DNA from 2 places in the Actinokineospora sp. genome. Region 1 is predicted to be linked to the other one. Evidence: predicted binding sites of a transcription regulator. Region 1 holds the regulator's gene; the other holds the start of a gene.
The links. The regulator LexA, encoded in region 1, represses DNA repair genes until DNA is damaged. The targets are predictions, from matches to a motif close to CGAACACGTGTTCG.
Positions count from the first base shown of each region.

Region 2: ACT4N7_RS10350 (DNA gyrase/topoisomerase IV subunit B) is a predicted target of LexA. The motif match lies at 6,017-6,030, and genes of this name have one in related genera.

Region 1 covers NZ_JBQTHF010000024.1:79,880-88,057, forward strand. Annotated here, with positions in the region: gene miaA (tRNA (adenosine(37)-N6)-dimethylallyltransferase MiaA) at 1-210, shown strand, start outside; gene dapF (diaminopimelate epimerase) at 221-1,060, shown strand; gene ACT4N7_RS09010 (MFS transporter) at 1,107-2,369, opposite strand; gene ACT4N7_RS09015 (ArsR/SmtB family transcription factor) at 2,448-2,963, shown strand; gene hflX (GTPase HflX) at 3,101-4,513, shown strand; gene ACT4N7_RS09025 (hypothetical protein) at 4,647-5,672, shown strand; gene lexA (transcriptional repressor LexA) at 5,679-6,374, opposite strand; gene ACT4N7_RS09035 (LysM peptidoglycan-binding domain-containing protein) at 6,650-7,120, shown strand; gene nrdR (transcriptional regulator NrdR) at 7,596-8,066, shown strand.
Region 2 covers NZ_JBQTHF010000027.1:130,082-138,259, reverse strand. Annotated here, with positions in the region: gene ACT4N7_RS10360 (helix-turn-helix transcriptional regulator) at 1-739, shown strand, start outside; gene ACT4N7_RS10355 (DNA topoisomerase (ATP-hydrolyzing)) at 990-3,902, opposite strand; gene ACT4N7_RS10350 (DNA gyrase/topoisomerase IV subunit B) at 3,937-5,988, opposite strand; gene ACT4N7_RS10345 (lytic polysaccharide monooxygenase) at 6,306-7,052, shown strand; gene ACT4N7_RS10340 (DUF305 domain-containing protein) at 7,062-7,634, shown strand; gene ACT4N7_RS10335 (hypothetical protein) at 7,638-8,018, opposite strand; gene ACT4N7_RS10330 (heme o synthase) at 8,163-8,178, opposite strand, start outside.

The sequences.
Region 1 (8,178 bases):
ACCGCCTCCCGCGCGCTCGGGTACCAGCAGGTGCTCGCCGCCATCGACGGTGACCACGACTTGGCAGGCGCCGCCGAGGAGACCGCGCGCGCCACCCGGCGGTTCGTGCGCAGGCAACGCTCCTGGTTCCGCCGCGACAAGCGGATCACCTGGCTCGACGCCGCCCGCGCCGACCTGGTCGACGCCGCGCTCGCGCTGGTGCGCCCGTAGCCTGGTCACCGTGGCGATCGCGTTCCTCAAGGGGCACGGCACGGAGAACGACTTCGTGCTGCTGCCCGACCCCCACGGCGAGTTGGAGCTGACCGATGCGCGGGTCCGCGCGCTCTGCGACCGCAGCCGCGGCCTCGGCGCCGACGGCGTGCTGCGCGTCGTGCGGGCCAAAGCCGTCCCCGACGCCCCCGCCGACCTCGGCGGCGACGTCTGGTTCATGGACTACCGCAACGCCGATGGTTCCGTGGCCGAGATGTGCGGCAACGGCGTCCGCGTCTTCGCCCGCTACCTCCGCGACGCCGGTCTCGTGGACACCGCGGAGTTCCCGGTGGGCAGCCGCGCGGGCGTGCGCCCGGTAGTCGTGCACGACGACGGCTCGGTCACCGTCGACATGGGACCGGTCCAGATCTTCGGCCGCTCGTCCGCGAGTGTGTCGGGCACGTCGTTCGAGGGTCTCGCCGTGGACGTCGGGAACCCGCACCTCGCGTGTGTGCTCGACGGAGTCGACCTTGCCCTGCTCGACCTGACCACGCAGCCCGGCGTGAACCCGATGTTCTTCCCCTACGGCGTCAACGTCGAGTTCGTTGTTCCCGCCGGTCCCGGCGAGATCCGCATGCGCGTCCATGAACGCGGTGTCGGCGAGACCCGGTCGTGCGGCACCGGCACCGTCGCGGCGGTCGCCGCCGCCCTGCATGCCCGCGGTGAGTCCGTTGGTCGGTCCACTGTGCACATTCCGGGTGGCACGGTCCACGTGACCATCGGTGAAACCACCAGCACCCTGACCGGTCCTGCCGTCTTCGTCGCGCGCGGTGAACTCGACCCGGGCTGGTGGGCCGCCCACGTCTCCTGACAGACGGTGCGCTGGGGTCACCGTTGCGGGGTTGTCCCCTTGCCGGTTAGGCAGTTGGGCCGTGTGGGGTCGGTGTGGGCACCTCCTCCGGTTCGGGGATGTCGCGTAAGGAGCGCAGGGGTGACAGGACTACCCACAGCGAGGCCAGGAGCCAACCGGTGACAGCCACCCACAGAGTGGCTCGGACGCCGATCCAGGTGCCGAGGGTGCCGCCGATCAGCGCACCCAGCGGGAGGGTGCCCCAGACGATGAAGCGGACGCTGGCGTTCATTCGGCCGAGCAGGTGGTCGGGGCAGATGGCCTGGCGGAAGCTGACCTGGGCCACGTTGTAGACCACGCCGGAGAAGCTGACGACCAGGAAGCCCACTACGACGAGGCTCACCGACCAGCCGGGTTGAGCCAGTGGGATGAGCAGGCCGAACGGTGCGCTGGCCAGGGGCACCAGCCAGATGGCGCGGGCCTGGCCGATGGCCCGGTTCACCCGGGACGACGCCACCGCGCCCAGCACGCCGCCCACCCCGGCCAACGCCATGACCAGGCCGATCCCGGTCGCGTTCAGGCCGATCGTACGGGCCAGGAACAACACGAACACCGCACCCTCGACGCCGAAGAACAGGTTCCACGTCGCCGTGCAGCCGACGATCGCCCGCAGGTAGGAGTTGTGCAGGACGAACCGCAGCCCCTCGGCGACCTCCGCGCGCAGGTCGCGTTCTACGGGCCGAGCGGGCTCCGGTTCGGCCGCCTTGATCCTGGACAGGAACGCCGCAGACGCCAGGTAGCCCAGGCCGGTGGTCAGCAAGGCGGTGGCCGCGCCGAGTGCCTGGCTCAGCACGCCACCTAACGCCGGGCCGCTGAATTGGGCCACGGAGTGGCTGGCCTGCAGCTTCGCGTTTCCCTCGATCAGGTGCCCGCGCCCGACGAGTGACGGCAGGTACGACTGGTAGCCGACGTCGAAGAACACGGTGCAGGCGCCGACCAGCAGGGCAACGACGACGAGTTGGGTGAGCGTCAGCATGCCCAGCCACCACGCGGTGGGCACGGTGAGCAGCAGGGCGGCGCGGGCCAGGTCCATGCGCACCATGAGCGGTTTTCGCCGCACGCGGTCGACCCAGGCGCCGGCGGGCAGTCCGATCAGCAGGAACGCCGCTGTCTCCGCGGCCGTCAGCACACCCATCTCGAACGGGGTCGCGTTCAGCACGGCCACCGCCAGCAGCGGCAGCACGATGTGGCCGACCGCCGTGCCGAACTGGGCGATCGTGTCGCCTGCCCAGAGTCTGCGGAAGTCGTGGTGGGTGCGGAGTGTGGTCATGTGGGTATGGTGGCAAAGTGATTGGAAAGTGTCAATCACTTGTGCACAGGCACAGGTCCGCGGTCCTAGAGTTGGGGGGTGAGCGAACTTCCCGTGAACCGTCGTGCCGCGACGCCGGTCGAACTGGAGGCGTTGGGGTCGGCGGTCCGGCTGCGGATCATCCGCCTTGCCTACCACCGACCCCTGACGAACAAGGAGATCGCCGAGCGGCTCGACAAGGACCCCTCGACCACGCTGCACCACGTGCGCAAACTCGTCGCCGCCGGATTCCTCGAAGCGCTGCCCGCACGCCGGGGCAACCGCGGGGCGAAGGAGATCCCGTATCGCTCGACCGGGTTGTCCTGGGGGCTGAGCTACCGGTACGACGGGCGGGTCGACTTGGCCGAGGCGATGCTGCAGGCGTACCTCGGCGAGGTGTCCGACGCCGGCCTGGCCAAGGTCGACCAGACCCGCCTGGTCGTTCAGGTGGACGAGTCCGGCCGGGCGGAGCTGATGGACCGGATCAGCGCCCTGCTCGACGAGTACGCGCGGCGACCACTCGCGCAGGGCGCCGCCCGCACCGCCATCTACGTCGCGTTCTATCCCGGTGAATAACCGGGTCGAATTGCCGGCTACAACGTGCGACCATGGAGAGGCCGGATACCGAACGGGTACCGACTGTTTCGCCACTACACGAAGGACGGGTTCACCAGGTGACAGAGGAATTCACTCAGCAGGAGATCAACGGCGCGATGACCGATCCGGCTGAGGTCTCCCTCGGTGAACTCGAACTGGAAGAGCGCTCATCGCTACGGCGCGTAGCGGGTCTCTCGACCGAACTGCAGGACATCACCGAGGTCGAGTACCGGCAGCTCCGCCTGGAGCGGGTGGTGCTCGTCGGGGTGTGGACCGACGGTTCCGCGCTGGAGTCCGAGGCGTCGCTCGCCGAGTTGGCCAGGTTGGCCGAGACCGCGGGTTCCGAGGTGCTCCAGGGCCTCGTGCAGCGCCGCGACCGGCCCGACCCGGCGACCTACATCGGCTCCGGCAAGGTGCAGGAGCTCGGCGACATCGTCCGCTCGACCGGCGCCGACACCGTGATCTGCGACGGCGAGCTCTCGCCGAGCCAGCTCCAGCAGTTGGAGGCGCGACTCAAGGTCAAGGTTGTCGACCGCACCGCGCTGATCCTGGACATCTTCGCCCAGCACGCGCGGTCCCGGGAGGGCAAGTCCCAGGTCGAGCTGGCGCAGCTCCAGTACCTGCTGCCGCGTCTGCGCGGCTGGGGCGAGACGCTATCCCGCCAGGCGGGTGGCCGGGCGGGCGGCGGCAACGGCGGCGTGGGTCTGCGCGGTCCCGGTGAGACCAAGCTGGAGACCGACCGGCGCCGCATCCGCGCGAAGATCTCCAAGCTGCGCAAGGAGATCAAGGCGATGGGCACGGTCCGCGACACCAAGCGCGGCAGGCGCGTCGCCAACTCGATCCCGAGCGTGGCCATCGCCGGCTACACCAACGCGGGCAAGTCGAGCCTGCTCAACGCGCTCACCGGCGCGGGCGTCCTCGTCGAGGACTCGCTGTTCGCCACCCTCGACGCGACGACCCGGCGCACCGAGACGCCGGAAGGCCACGTCTACACGCTGACCGACACGGTCGGGTTCGTGCGCCACCTGCCGCACCAGCTCGTCGAGGCGTTCCGGTCCACATTGGACGAGGTCGCCGACGCCGATCTGGTCGTGCACGTGGTCGACGGCGCCGACCCGATGCCCGAGTGGCAGGTGACGGCCGTGCGCGAGGTGCTCAACGACATCGGCGAGCGCCGCGACCTGCGGATGCCGCCCGAGCTGGTGGTGGTCAACAAGGTCGACGCGACCAGCGAGTTCGCGCTGGCCCGGCTGCGCCACCTGTTGCCCGGCGCGGTGTTCGTCTCCGCGCACACGGGTGCGGGCATGCCCGAGCTGCGTGAGCGGATGGCCGAACTGCTGCCGCGCCCCGACCACGAGGTCGACGTACTCGTCCCGTACGCGCGCGGCGAGCTGGTGGCCAGGGTGTACCGCGAGGGCGAGGTGCTGACCGAGGAGCACACCGAGGCGGGCACCCAGCTCCGGGCTCGGGTCAATGTCGACCTCGCGGGGGTGCTGGCGGGCTTCACCGCCAACGGCAGCTCCGCGTAGACCGCGCCGAAGGCCCCGGTTCGCCGGGGTCTTCGGCACGTCCGGGTGAACCCGGCGCGGTCGGACACGTCCTGCATTGCGTGGACTTCCCGACGGCTACCGTGGGTGGGAGTCGCTGGAGTGGGAGGTGGCAGTGCGGGCGTTGGTGACCGCCGCGCTCGTCGCGGGGTTGGTGGGGTTCGGTGCCGCGGGTGCGGTGGCGCAGCCGCAGGCCCCGTCGGACAAGTGCGTCACGGCGGACAAGCGGCTCGGCGAGCTGTCGGGCCTGGTCGCCGACGGGGACCGGTGGTACGCGGTGAACGACGGCGGCACCAAGTCGAGCGTGTTCGTGCTGACCAAGGCGTGCGTGGTCGAGCGTGTGATCAGCGGGCCGACCGACCCGTTCGACGTCGAGGACCTCGCCCGCGCGGCCGACGGGACGTTCTGGCTGGCCGACGTCGGCGACAACGACAAGAAGCGCACCACGGTCGCGCTGATCGCGCTCACGCCCGCCGGGAAGACCACGCTGTACCGACTGACCTATCCCGACGGTCCACACGACACCGAGGCGCTGCTGCTCGACCGGACCGGCACGCCGTACCTGGTCACCAAGAACCCGCTCGGCCGCGCGGACATCTACCGGCCTATCGCAGCCCTGGTGAGCCCAGGGCCGACGATGTTGGAGAACGTCGGCTCAGTGCAGTTGAGCAGCACCGACACCCAGGGCGGGCCCGTTCCCCCGATCGTCGGCTCGGTGTTGGTTACCGGCGGCGCGGTGAGCCCGGACGGCACTGTCGTCGCGCTGCGCACCTACACCGACGCGTACCTCTACGCCGCGCCGGACGGCGACGTCCTGGCCGCGCTCAAGCGGGAGCCCGCCAGGGTCCCGCTGCCGGGGGAGCAGCAGGGCGAGGCCATCGCGCTCGAACCGGACGGCACGCTCGTGTCCGCATCCGAGGGCGTCGGCGAGCCCATCCGGGTGGTGCCCGGCGCGACGGCGCTGGCCCCGGCGAGGTCCGAGCCCGCTCCGGCCGACACCGCGGACCGCTCCGGCGGCGCGGCGGCGCCTGCCCCGGCTGACGGTGGCGGGCTCGCGACCCTGCCCGCGATCGGGTTCACCGCCGTAGCCGTCGGCGGGACGCTGTGGCTCATGCACCGTCGCGCGCGCAAGCGCGCCTGAGACCGCTCAGAGCCTGCGCAACACCGCCACGACCTTGCCAAGGATGGTCGCGTCGTCGGCCGGGATCGGCTCGTACGCCTCGTTGTGCGGCAGCAGCCAGACGTGGCCGTCGCGGCGCTTGAACGTCTTCACCGTGGCCTCGCCGTCGATCATCGCGGCGACGATCTCGCCGTTGTCGGCGGTGGGCTGCTGGCGCACCACGACCCAGTCGTCGTTGGCGATGGCGGCGTCGATCATCGAGTCGCCCGCGACCTTGAGCATGAACAGCGAACCCTCGCCGACGATCTCCTTCGGCAGCGGGAACACGTCCTCGATGGCCTGTTCGGCCAGGATCGGGCCACCGGCGGCGATCCGGCCGAGCACCGGCACGTAGGTCGGCTTGGGCCCCTGGTCGTCCTGCTCGATGATCACCGGGGTGATCCGCTCGCCGCGCAGTTGCGCGGGTGTCGCGTCGGCGGGGAGCACGCCGATCGCGCGCGGCCGGTTCGGATCGCGGCGCAGGTAGCCCTTCTCCTCCAGGGCGCGGAGCTGGTAGGCCACCGACGAGGTGGACGTCAGGCCCACCGCCTCGCCGATCTCCCGGACGCTGGGCGGATAGCCGAAGCGCTGCACCCAGGACCGGATGACCTCCAGCACCTGCCGCTGCCGCAGCGGCAGCTCGGCGCCGTCCGGGGTCTGGTCCAGCTCGGGGAAACTGCGCACGTTGCCGCCCGCAAGGGGCTTCCTCTTCGGTGCCCCTGCGGGCTTCCGACCACTCGTGCCTGCCACTGCGCTGCCTCCCGTACGAACCCGGGGCGGCCACTGGCGCCCCGGTGATGGATCCACGTCGATCATCTCCGGGGTCGACGGTAGCCCGCCGACCTGGGGAGATCAAACACCTGTTCGAGCGACACGCCGGGGAACTCTCGATTTTGTCGGTGCCAGGTGGTACACATTCGCACGGACGTTCGATCGAACGGTAGTTCGAGGAGGTTGCGATGACGGCACTGCTGACATCCGGGTCGGCCGAGCGGGTCGCGGGCAGGTCTTCGCACGTGGTGGCGCCGCCGAGGCCCGCGCTGCGCCCGGTTCGCCGGACCGGGCGGGGCAGGCTCGGGCCACCCGGTCGGCCGCGGGTGGCGGGCGCGCCGCACGTCGTCGCCAGGCCGGATTGCGCGCCCCGCCGCGCGCCTGCGCCGATCGCCGTCCTCGTCGGGATCGCGGCGGTGGTGGCGCTGGCGGTCTACGGGCTCGGCGCGTTCGCGGGTTCGGTGGCGGGCGGTGCCGACGTCCCGGAGGCGACCACGGTGGTGCGTGTCGCGCCGGGGGAGAGTCTGTCGGAGTTGGCCGGGCGGATGGCGCCCGGGAGCGACATCGAGGCCGTCGTGGCCAAGATCCGCGAGTTGAACTCGCTCACCGGTTCCGACGTCGCGGTCGGACAGCCGCTGACGGTGCCGTTCTTACGCTGACCCGGCCGCCGCGAGGCGACCACTCGTAGTGCCGCGTGCCGTTCGTGGGGACGGTGTCGCGAAGGCGTCCGTGTCGGTGCCGGACGCGTGGTGTGGATCACGCCTGCTGTCGTGCGCGGTTCGTGGTCCACCGCCTACGTCCGGTGAGTGCGTCGGCCAGACCGGCGTTAGTCCAGACGGGTGATGTGTGACGTTCACCTGGATGTCGGTGCCACCGGCTGTGCGCGCGCTCGTGAATCGCTCACGTTCGGTGCCTTCCGGGCCGTGTCGGCTTGCACTATGTGGCGTTGAGGCATACCGTCGACCCCAACATCTAGTAGTTACGCCCCTGTAGTTCGTCCACAGGTTGGGGTGAGTTATCCACCCCTCATCCACGTGTTATCCACAGATTGATCACCAAGCGTGGCGGTGTGCGCTCTGCCGATCGGGGTACGCCAGGTGTCCGACAGCCGTTCGAGGAGTGGGGTGAGGTCCGATGCGGTGTCCGTTCTGTCGGCACTCCGACTCCAGGGTCGTCGACTCCCGCGAGGTCGACGACGGGCAGGTGATCCGGCGCAGGCGGTCCTGCTCGAAGTGCAGCCGCAGGTTCACCACGGTCGAGGAGGCCGTCCTCGCTGTGGTGAAGCGGTCGGGGGTCACCGAGCCGTTCAGCCGCGACAAGGTGGTCCGCGGCGTCCGGCGCGCCTGTCAGGGCAGGCCGGTGGACGAGGACCAGTTCCAGCAGTTGGCGCAGAAGGTGGAGGAGACCATCCGGGCCACCGGGAGCGCGGAGATCCCGAGCCACGAGGTCGGCCTGGCCATCCTCGGCCCGCTCCGCGAACTCGACGGTGTCGCGTACCTGCGGTTCGCGAGTGTGTACCGGTCGTTCTCCTCGGTCGAGGACTTCGAGAAGGAGATCGCCGACCTGCGCGCCGCCATGGCGGACGAGGCAGCGGATGAGCAGTAATCGGCGATCGCGACGACGCGGCGCGTCGTCCCGACCCCGGGGCGGGGACCAGCAACACCAGCAGCTCAGGCCGCATCGGACGGGGAGCCCGGACGTGGCCACACCAGGACAG
Region 2 (8,178 bases), on a different contig from region 1:
GGTCTCGCGCAGGCAGCAGGAGTTGGAGGGCCTGCGCGCCGCCGCGCGGGAACTGGCCCTGCAACTGCGCGAGGCCCCGGCGACCGGCACCGCGGGGGTCGTGGAGATCATCGAGGGCACCGACGCGATCCTGCACACCTTGGCGCAGCTCCAACTCGGCGCCCGCGACGAAGTCCTGCTCGTCGACGCGCCGCCGTACCTGCACGGAACGCCAGTCCAGAACCAGGACGAACTGGTGGCGCTGGGCCGGGGCGTGCGGTACCGGTGTCTCTACCACGGTCCCGCGCTGCAACTGCCCGGCCACTACGACCAGATGGCCACCTGCGTCGCGGAGGGTGAGCAGGCGCGGACCCTGGCGTCGGTGCCGATGAAGATGCAGATAGTCGACCGGCGGGTGGCCCTGATGCCGGTGTCGTTCTCGGCCGCCGAGACCCGGACCCGGTTGCTGGTGCACGCGCCACCGCTGATCGAGGCCCTGGTCGTGTGTTTCGAGGCGTTGTGGGAGCAGGCGGCGCCAGTACTGACCGGCCAGGCCGATGAGCGCACGGCCGGACTGTCCGAACGCGACAGACAGGTGCTGTCCCTGATGGCGGCCGGGTTGAAGGACCAGGCGATCGCGCGGGCGCTGGGGGTGGCCCAGCGCACGGTGGTCCGCCGCATCGCGGAGATGATGACGACGCTCGGCGCCGACACCCGCTTCCAAGCAGGCATGCAAGCCGCCCACCGCGGCTGGATCTGATCTTTCGAAACCCACCCTCCGCCTGCCCGGCGACCGCCGTCGACCACCCGGCCCTGCCCCAGCGGGCGCATCCCGGCCGCTCCGCCCCATCCCCCAGCAGGGCAAACCCCCGCCCACCTCGGGGGGACTGCCCTGCTCCAGTCTACCGGCGGAAGCGGGTCGGGGAGTCGGGGGCGGATTTCTGTGGATGGTTCGGGGGGATGTGGACAAAAGTCCGCGTGCGGGCTGTCAACCCTCCACAGTGGAGTGATCAGTCGCGTTCGATCAGGTGGCCCACGACGTCCGGGCCGGGGTGGGCGGCGCCGGAGCCGTCGCGGCGTGGATCGGGGGCGGGGAGTTCGACGGCCGATCCGGTGTGGCTCGCGCCCGCGGGGCGGGGGCCGACCCAGCCGAGGAGGAGGCGGTGTTCGCCCTTGAGGAAGCGGTGCGCCCGAACGCCTCCGGTCGCGCGGCCCTTGGCGGGGTACTCGGCGAACGGGGTGACTTTGACGGTCATGCCCGTGGACGTGACGACCAGCGGCTCACCGTGCTCGGGGTCGTCGGTGCGGACCGCGCCGAAGAACACGACTTCCGCTCCGGCGCCCACAGTGATGCCCGCCATGCCGCCGCCCTTGAGACCCTGCGGCCGCACCAGGCCCGCCGCGAACCGGAGCAGTGACGCCTCGGAAGTGAGGAATGCCACCGTTTCCGTGCTGTCGGCGAGCCACGAGGCACCGACGACCTCGTCACCGTCCTTGAGGCTGATCACCTCGAACTCGTCGGAGCGGACCGGCCATTCCGGCGCGCACACCTTGACCACACCCTGCTTCGTGCCCAGCGCCAGCCCCGGCGACGCGCCTGCCTGCTCGCTCAGCGGCGCGATGCCGACGACCTTCTCCCCCGCCTCCAGCGGAACCAGTTCGCTCGCGGCCATGCCGCCCGACAGCGACACCGTGCCGCTCTGTTCGGGCAGCACCGGCAGCGGCAGCACGTCGGTTTTGAATCCCCGGCCGAGGCTGGTGATCAGGAGAATCTGGCCTCGGGCGGTCGAATGCACGACAGCCGCGACCGCGTCGTGTTTCGTGCGGCCGTTGCGCCTGCGGGCCTCGGAGGACTCCTCGGACTCCGCGGCCGTGCGCGCGACCAACCCGGTGGCCGACAGGATCACCTGACACGGATCGTCCGCGACCTCCAGCGGACCGGCGGGCTTGGACGCGGCCAGCACCTCCTTGAGGTCGCCGTCAACGAGTGCGGTGCGGCGTTCGGCGGTGAGATCCTTGGCCACCTTGGCCAGTTCGGTGGACACGACCCGGCGCAGCACCGCCTCGTCGTCGAGGATCTTGGAGAGTTCCTCGATCTCGGCGCGCAGTCTGTCCTGTTCGGACTCCAGTTCGAGCTTGTCGTACTTGGTGAGCCGCCGCAGCGGGGTGTCCAGGATGTAGGTCGCCTGGACCTCGGAGAGCCCGAATTGGCTCATCAGACCGGTTTTCGCGGCCGTGGCGTCGTCGCTGCCGCGGATCAGCCTGATCACCTGGTCGATGTCGAGCAGCGCCAGCAACAGCCCCTCGACCAGGTGCAGCCGCTCCTCCCGCTTGCGCCGCCGGTACCGCGTGCGGCGGGTGACGACCTCGTAGCGGTGCAGCAGGAACACCTCCAGCAGCGGCTTGAGCCCGAGCGTGCGCGGCTGGCCGTCGACCAGGACCAGGTTGTTGATGCCGAAGGACTGCTCCATCGGGGTGAGCCGGTACAGGTCGGCGAGCAGCGCTTGCGGGTTGACCCCGACTTTGCACTCGATCACCAGCCGGGTGCCGTTCTCGCGGTCGGTCAGGTCCTTGACATCGGCGATCCCGGTGAGCCGCTTGGACTTGGTGACCTCGTCGGTGATCTTCTCGATGATCTTCTCCGAGCCGACCTGGTAGGGCAGTTCGGTGACGGTGATCGCCTGGCGGCCGCGGCTGCCCTCCAGCGGGCCGATCTCGACCTTGGCGCGCATGCGCACCACACCGCGCCCGGTCTCGTACGCCTTGCGGACCTCGTCCAGGCCGAGCAGCACGCCGCCGGTCGGCAGGTCGGGCCCTGGCACGAACTCCATCAGCTTGTCGAGCGTCGCGTCGGGATGGGTGATCAGCCAGCGGGCGGCCGTGACGACCTCGCCGAGGTTGTGCGGGATCATGTTGGTCGCCATCCCGACCGCGATCCCGGACGTGCCGTTGACCAGCAGATTCGGGAACGCGGCAGGCAGAACCGTTGGCTCCTGCAGGGAACCGTCGTAGTTCGGCCGGAAGTCGACGGTGTCCTCGCCGAGTTCGCCGACGAGCAGCATCGCCTCGGCCGACATCCGCGCCTCGGTGTAGCGACTCGCGGCAGGTCCGTCGTCGGGCGAGCCGAAGTTGCCGTGTCCGTCGACCAGCGGGGCGTTGAGCGAGAAGTCCTGGGCCATGCGGACCATCGCGTCGTAGATCGCGGTGTCGCCGTGCGGGTGGTACTTGCCCATGCAGTTGTGCACGACGAAACCGTCGACCACGAAGGCGTGCTCGTCACTGCCGACCTGGAGGTCGTAGGTCGGGTCCGGCGCGGCCGGTTCGACAGCGGCGACAACGGTTGTCGGTATGTCCATTATGGACGCTCCGACTCCGACGAGCACTCGGACGCCGCGGACCGCGCGGCAGCCCGCAAGGTCGCGCGCAGCGGTCCAGACCACGGCGCCGTCGCCGCCGATGGTTCGGAACCGTTGGCCGGGCGTGACAAGCATGGTCTGGCCGGTGGTCCAGGTGACGCGGACCAGCGCCGAGACCGGGTTCGCGTACACGGCAGTGACCGGAACCGGGAACCCGTCCCCGTCGAGTACCTCGTCGCCGATCTCGATGTCCTCGATCGACCGCGGGCCGCCGGGCGTCGAGACCTGGGCGCCGCGCACGAAGCAGTCACCGACGACGCGGGAGGACTTCACGTAGGCGTGGGTGGGCCGGTAGCCCTGCTCGTTCATCGAGAACAGGATGCGCCGGTGCACCGGCTTGAGCCCGTCGCGGGCGTCGGGCAGGGCGCGGGAGTGGATGACCGAGTAGGCGTACTCCAGGTACGAGTCCTCGATCTCGGTCTTCACCGGGATGTCGAAGACCTTGGCGCCCGCCTGGTCGAAGGCGGCGGGGTCGACCTTGGTCGAGGTTGCCTTGCGGCGTGCCATTGCTCAGCGCTCTCTTCTCGGGATGCGGTCGTGCTCAGAGGTCGATGGCGGACTGGTCGACGCGGGCGGCGGACTCCACCAGCCAGGCCCGGCGCGGTTCGACCTTCTCCCCCATCAGCAGTTCCAGTGCCTCTTCGGCGGCCTCGGCGTCGTCCAGGGTGATGCGGCGGACCGAGCGGGTGGCCGGATTCATCGTGGTGTCCCACAGTTCGTCGGCGTCCATCTCGCCAAGGCCCTTGAACCGGGGCACAGGGGTGACGATCTGCTTGCCCGCCTTCTCGAACCGCGCGATGGTGCTCTCCATCTCGCGCTGGGTGAAGGTGAAGCGAGTCTCTGGGTTGCGGCCCTTGGTGGTGATCTTGTGCAGCGGCGGCATGGCCGCGTAGAGCCTGCCGTCCTCGATGACGGGGCGCATGTACTTGGCGAACAGCGTGATCAGCAGCGTGCGGATGTGCGAGCCGTCGACGTCGGCGTCGGCCATCAGGATGACGCGGCCGTAGCGCATCGCGGACAGGTCGAACGTGCGTCCCGTGCCCGCGCCGAGCACCTGCACGATCGACGCGATCTCGGCGTTGCGCAGGGTGTCGGCGAGACTGGCCTTCTGCACGTTGAGTATCTTGCCGCGCAACGGAAGCAGCGCCTGGTACTCCGACACCCTGGCCATTCTGGCCGAGCCGAGGGCGCTGTCGCCCTCCACGAGGAACAGCTCGCTGCGGGACAGCCCCGTGGTACGGCAGTCGACCAGTTTGGCGGGCATCGACGCGCCCTCCAGCGCCGTCTTGCGCCGCGCGGCGTCCTTCTGCTGCTTCTGCGCGATCCGCACCCGACCCGCGTCCACGATCTTCTGCAGGACCACCTTCGCCTCGGCCTTGGTGCGCCGATCCTCGGTCCACGCCTTGATGTGTCGCTCGACCACGCCCTGGATCACCTTGGTGATCCCCGCGGTGGACAGCTCGTCCTTGGTCTGCGAGGTGAACTGCGGCTCCGGGATGCGCACGTGCACCACCGCCGTCATGCCCTCCAGGACGTCGTCGAGGGTGGGCAGATCCTCCTTGGGTTTGAGCAGGCCGCGGGTGCGGGAAACAGCTTCCTGCAACGCTTTCGCCACGGCGCGGTCGAACCCCTTGCGATGCGTGCCGCCGTGCACGTTGCGGATCGTGTTGGTGAAGCACTCGACGGTGCGCTCGTAGCCGGTGCCCCAGCGCAGCGCCACCTCGACCTCGGCCCGACGTTCCACTTTGGACCGCATGACGCCGTTCTCGTCGGCGGCGTTCTCCTGGTAGGTGCCCTCGCCGTCGGCCAGCACGATGCCGGACACCGCCCGCTCGCTCGCCGGGGCGAGGAAGTCGACCATGTCCGAAAGCCCGTGGGGGTAGGCGAAAGTCTCCTCGCCGATGGTGCCGTCGGTGGCCGCGCGCAGCACGTAGGTGACGCCGGGCACCAGGAACGCGGTGTTGCGCAGCTTCGTCCGCACCGCCTCGACGTCGAGCGCGGCGCCGTTCTCGAAGTAGCGCGCGTCGTACCAGTAGCGGATCGAGGTGCCGCTGGCCTCGCCGCGCTTCATCTTGCCGACGATCTGCAGGCCCGACTGCCGGGTGAACCTCGCCTTGGGCCCGACGGCGTCGAACACGCCGGGCACGCCCTGGGCGAACGACATCTGCTGGACCTTGCCCTCCCGCTTGACCGTCACATCGAAGCGGAGTGAGAGCGCGTTGACCGCGGAGGCGCCGACACCGTGCAGGCCGCCGGAGGTCTTGTAGCCGGAGCCGCCGAACTTGCCGCCCGCGTGCAGCCTGGTGAGCACCAGTTCGACGCCGGACAGGCCGGACTTGGCGTGCACGCCGGTGGGGATGCCGCGGCCGTCGTCGTCGACCTGGACGCTGCCGTCGGCGTGCAGGGTCACCACGACGCGGGTGGCGTGACCCGCGACACCCTCGTCGGTGGAGTTGTCCACGACTTCGGTGAAGAGGTGGTTGATGCCGCGGCTGTCGGTGGACCCGATGTACATGCCGGGGCGCTTCCTGACGGCTTCCAGACCCTCCAGATGCGTCAGGTCGTCGGCCCCGTAGAGGGTCTCGGCAGTCACGCGGTCGCTCCCGGATCGTGGTGGCGCTCGAACAGGTGTCTCAAGGTACCGGAGGGTATCCGCCGCACCCGACACCTTGGCCGAACCGGTCGCGCGGCGCGCCGCCGGAGGTGGCCGGAGAACTGGGAATTTCCCGCCTGCCGCACCGGTCCGACGCGTCTTGACGGGGCGCCGAAACCGACATTATGGTCTAGACCAAAGTATTCCCGCCTGCGCCCTGGGGGCGCCTGACGGGAGGCAGGCGTCCCACTGCTCCCCGTTTCCACCCTGCGCCGGGTCTTCGCCCTGCCCGGCGGAAACGCACCGTGGAGGAGCACATGAAACACCGGATCGCCGCCGCGGCGGGCGTGGGACTCGCCCCCCTGCTCGTGGTCGCCCTGCCCGCGGCGCCCGCCGCCGCGCACGGCTACATCAACTCGCCGCCGAGCCGCCAGGCCATGTGCGCGCAGGGCCGGGTGAGCGACTGCGGGCCGATCGTCTACGAGCCGCAGAGCGTCGAAGGGCCCAAGGGACAGCAGAACTGTCACGGCGGGCTGAGCCAGTTCGCGCAGCTCAACGACGACTCCCGGCCCTGGCCGACCACGTCGGCGGGCAACCGGGTCACGGTCAACTGGGTGCTCACCGCGCGGCACGCGACCAGCACGTGGGAGTACTTCATCGGCACCACCCGCATCGCCGTGTTCAACGACGGCGGCGCGCGCCCCGGGGCGACCGTGAGCCACCAGGTCGACCTCGGCGGGCGCACCGGGCGGCAGAAGCTGCTCGCGGTGTGGAACATCGCCGACACGCCGATGGCGTTCTACTCGTGCGTCGACCTGCAGGTGGGCGGCACCCCGCCGACCACTCCCCCGCCGACCACCACGACCCCGCCGACCACAACCCCGCCGACGACTCCCCCGACCACCACGACCCCGCCGTCGAGCGGCACATGGGTGCCGAACACGGCGTACGCCACCGGCGCCCAGGTGACCCACAACGGCGCGGCGTACCGGTGCGTCCAAGGGCACACGTCGCTCGCGGGCTGGGAACCGGACGTGACTCCCGCGCTCTGGCAACGGATCTGACGCGTGGCCATGAAACGGCTCGTCGTGTGCCTGGTGCTGCTCGCGGGCTGCGGCACATCCCACGCGGGACATCCGCCGCCGCCGGTCTCGACGCCCGCCGCCGTGCCGATCGTCGGCGACCACAACCCCGCCGACGTGATGTTCCTGCAGATGGCCATCGCCCACCACACCCAGGGCGTCGACCTGGTGCGGCTGGCCGAGGATCGGCCAGTACGCGCGCAAGTGCGCGACCTGGCGGGTGCGATCGAGGTGACCCAGCGCTCGGAGATCGACACGATGACGTCCTGGCTTACGACGTGGGCACAGCCGACCGTGGTCGACACGAACCCCGCCGCGCACGCCCACCACGGCGGCCTGCCGGACACCGACCCGGAGACGATCGCCGACCTGGCGAGGGCGCCGGACGGGGAGTTCGAGCGGCGGTTCCTGACCCTGCTCACCGGGCACCAGCACAACGCGGTCGCGATGGCCCGCACGGAACTGACCGACGGCGTCAGCCCGCCGGTGCGGCAGTTCGCCGACCGAGTGGTGCGGTCGCGGACCGGCCAGATCCAGCGGTTGCTGACGTTGTCGGCGGGGTGAGCGTCACCAGCCGTCGCGGCGCTCGGCGGGCGGGTACTGCTGGTGCTGGGCCTGCGGCGGATACGGCGCCTGCCGTGTCTGCTGGGGATACTGGCCCTGCGGCGGGTAATGGGCCGGCGGGTACTGGCCTGGCTGCGGGTACTGACTGGTCGGCGGGTGCTGCGGCTGTACACCCTGCTGCGGGTACTGGAACTGCTGCGGGTGCGGAATCGGGTAGAACTGCTGCTGGTTGGCGTTTTCCCGCGCTTCCCGCTCCCGCTTGCGCGCGTTCCGCCGCCGGACCACGACGACGATGATCGTCACCAGGATAACCGGGAACAGCACCCTTCCCAGGGTGTAGCCGAGTTCGTAGGCGGGGCTGCCCGCCGCGAGGTGATGAACCATGGCCGCACTATGCCATTCCCACCGATCGCCCGACCGGCCCATGGTCAGCTCGTCGAAGGTCGGGAAGCGGTCGGCAGGAGTATGCCTCGCCACCGGCGAGTCCGAAATGGACAGCCGGAATGTGAGATGTCGTGCGTCAGCGCACTAGAACGGCCAGCCG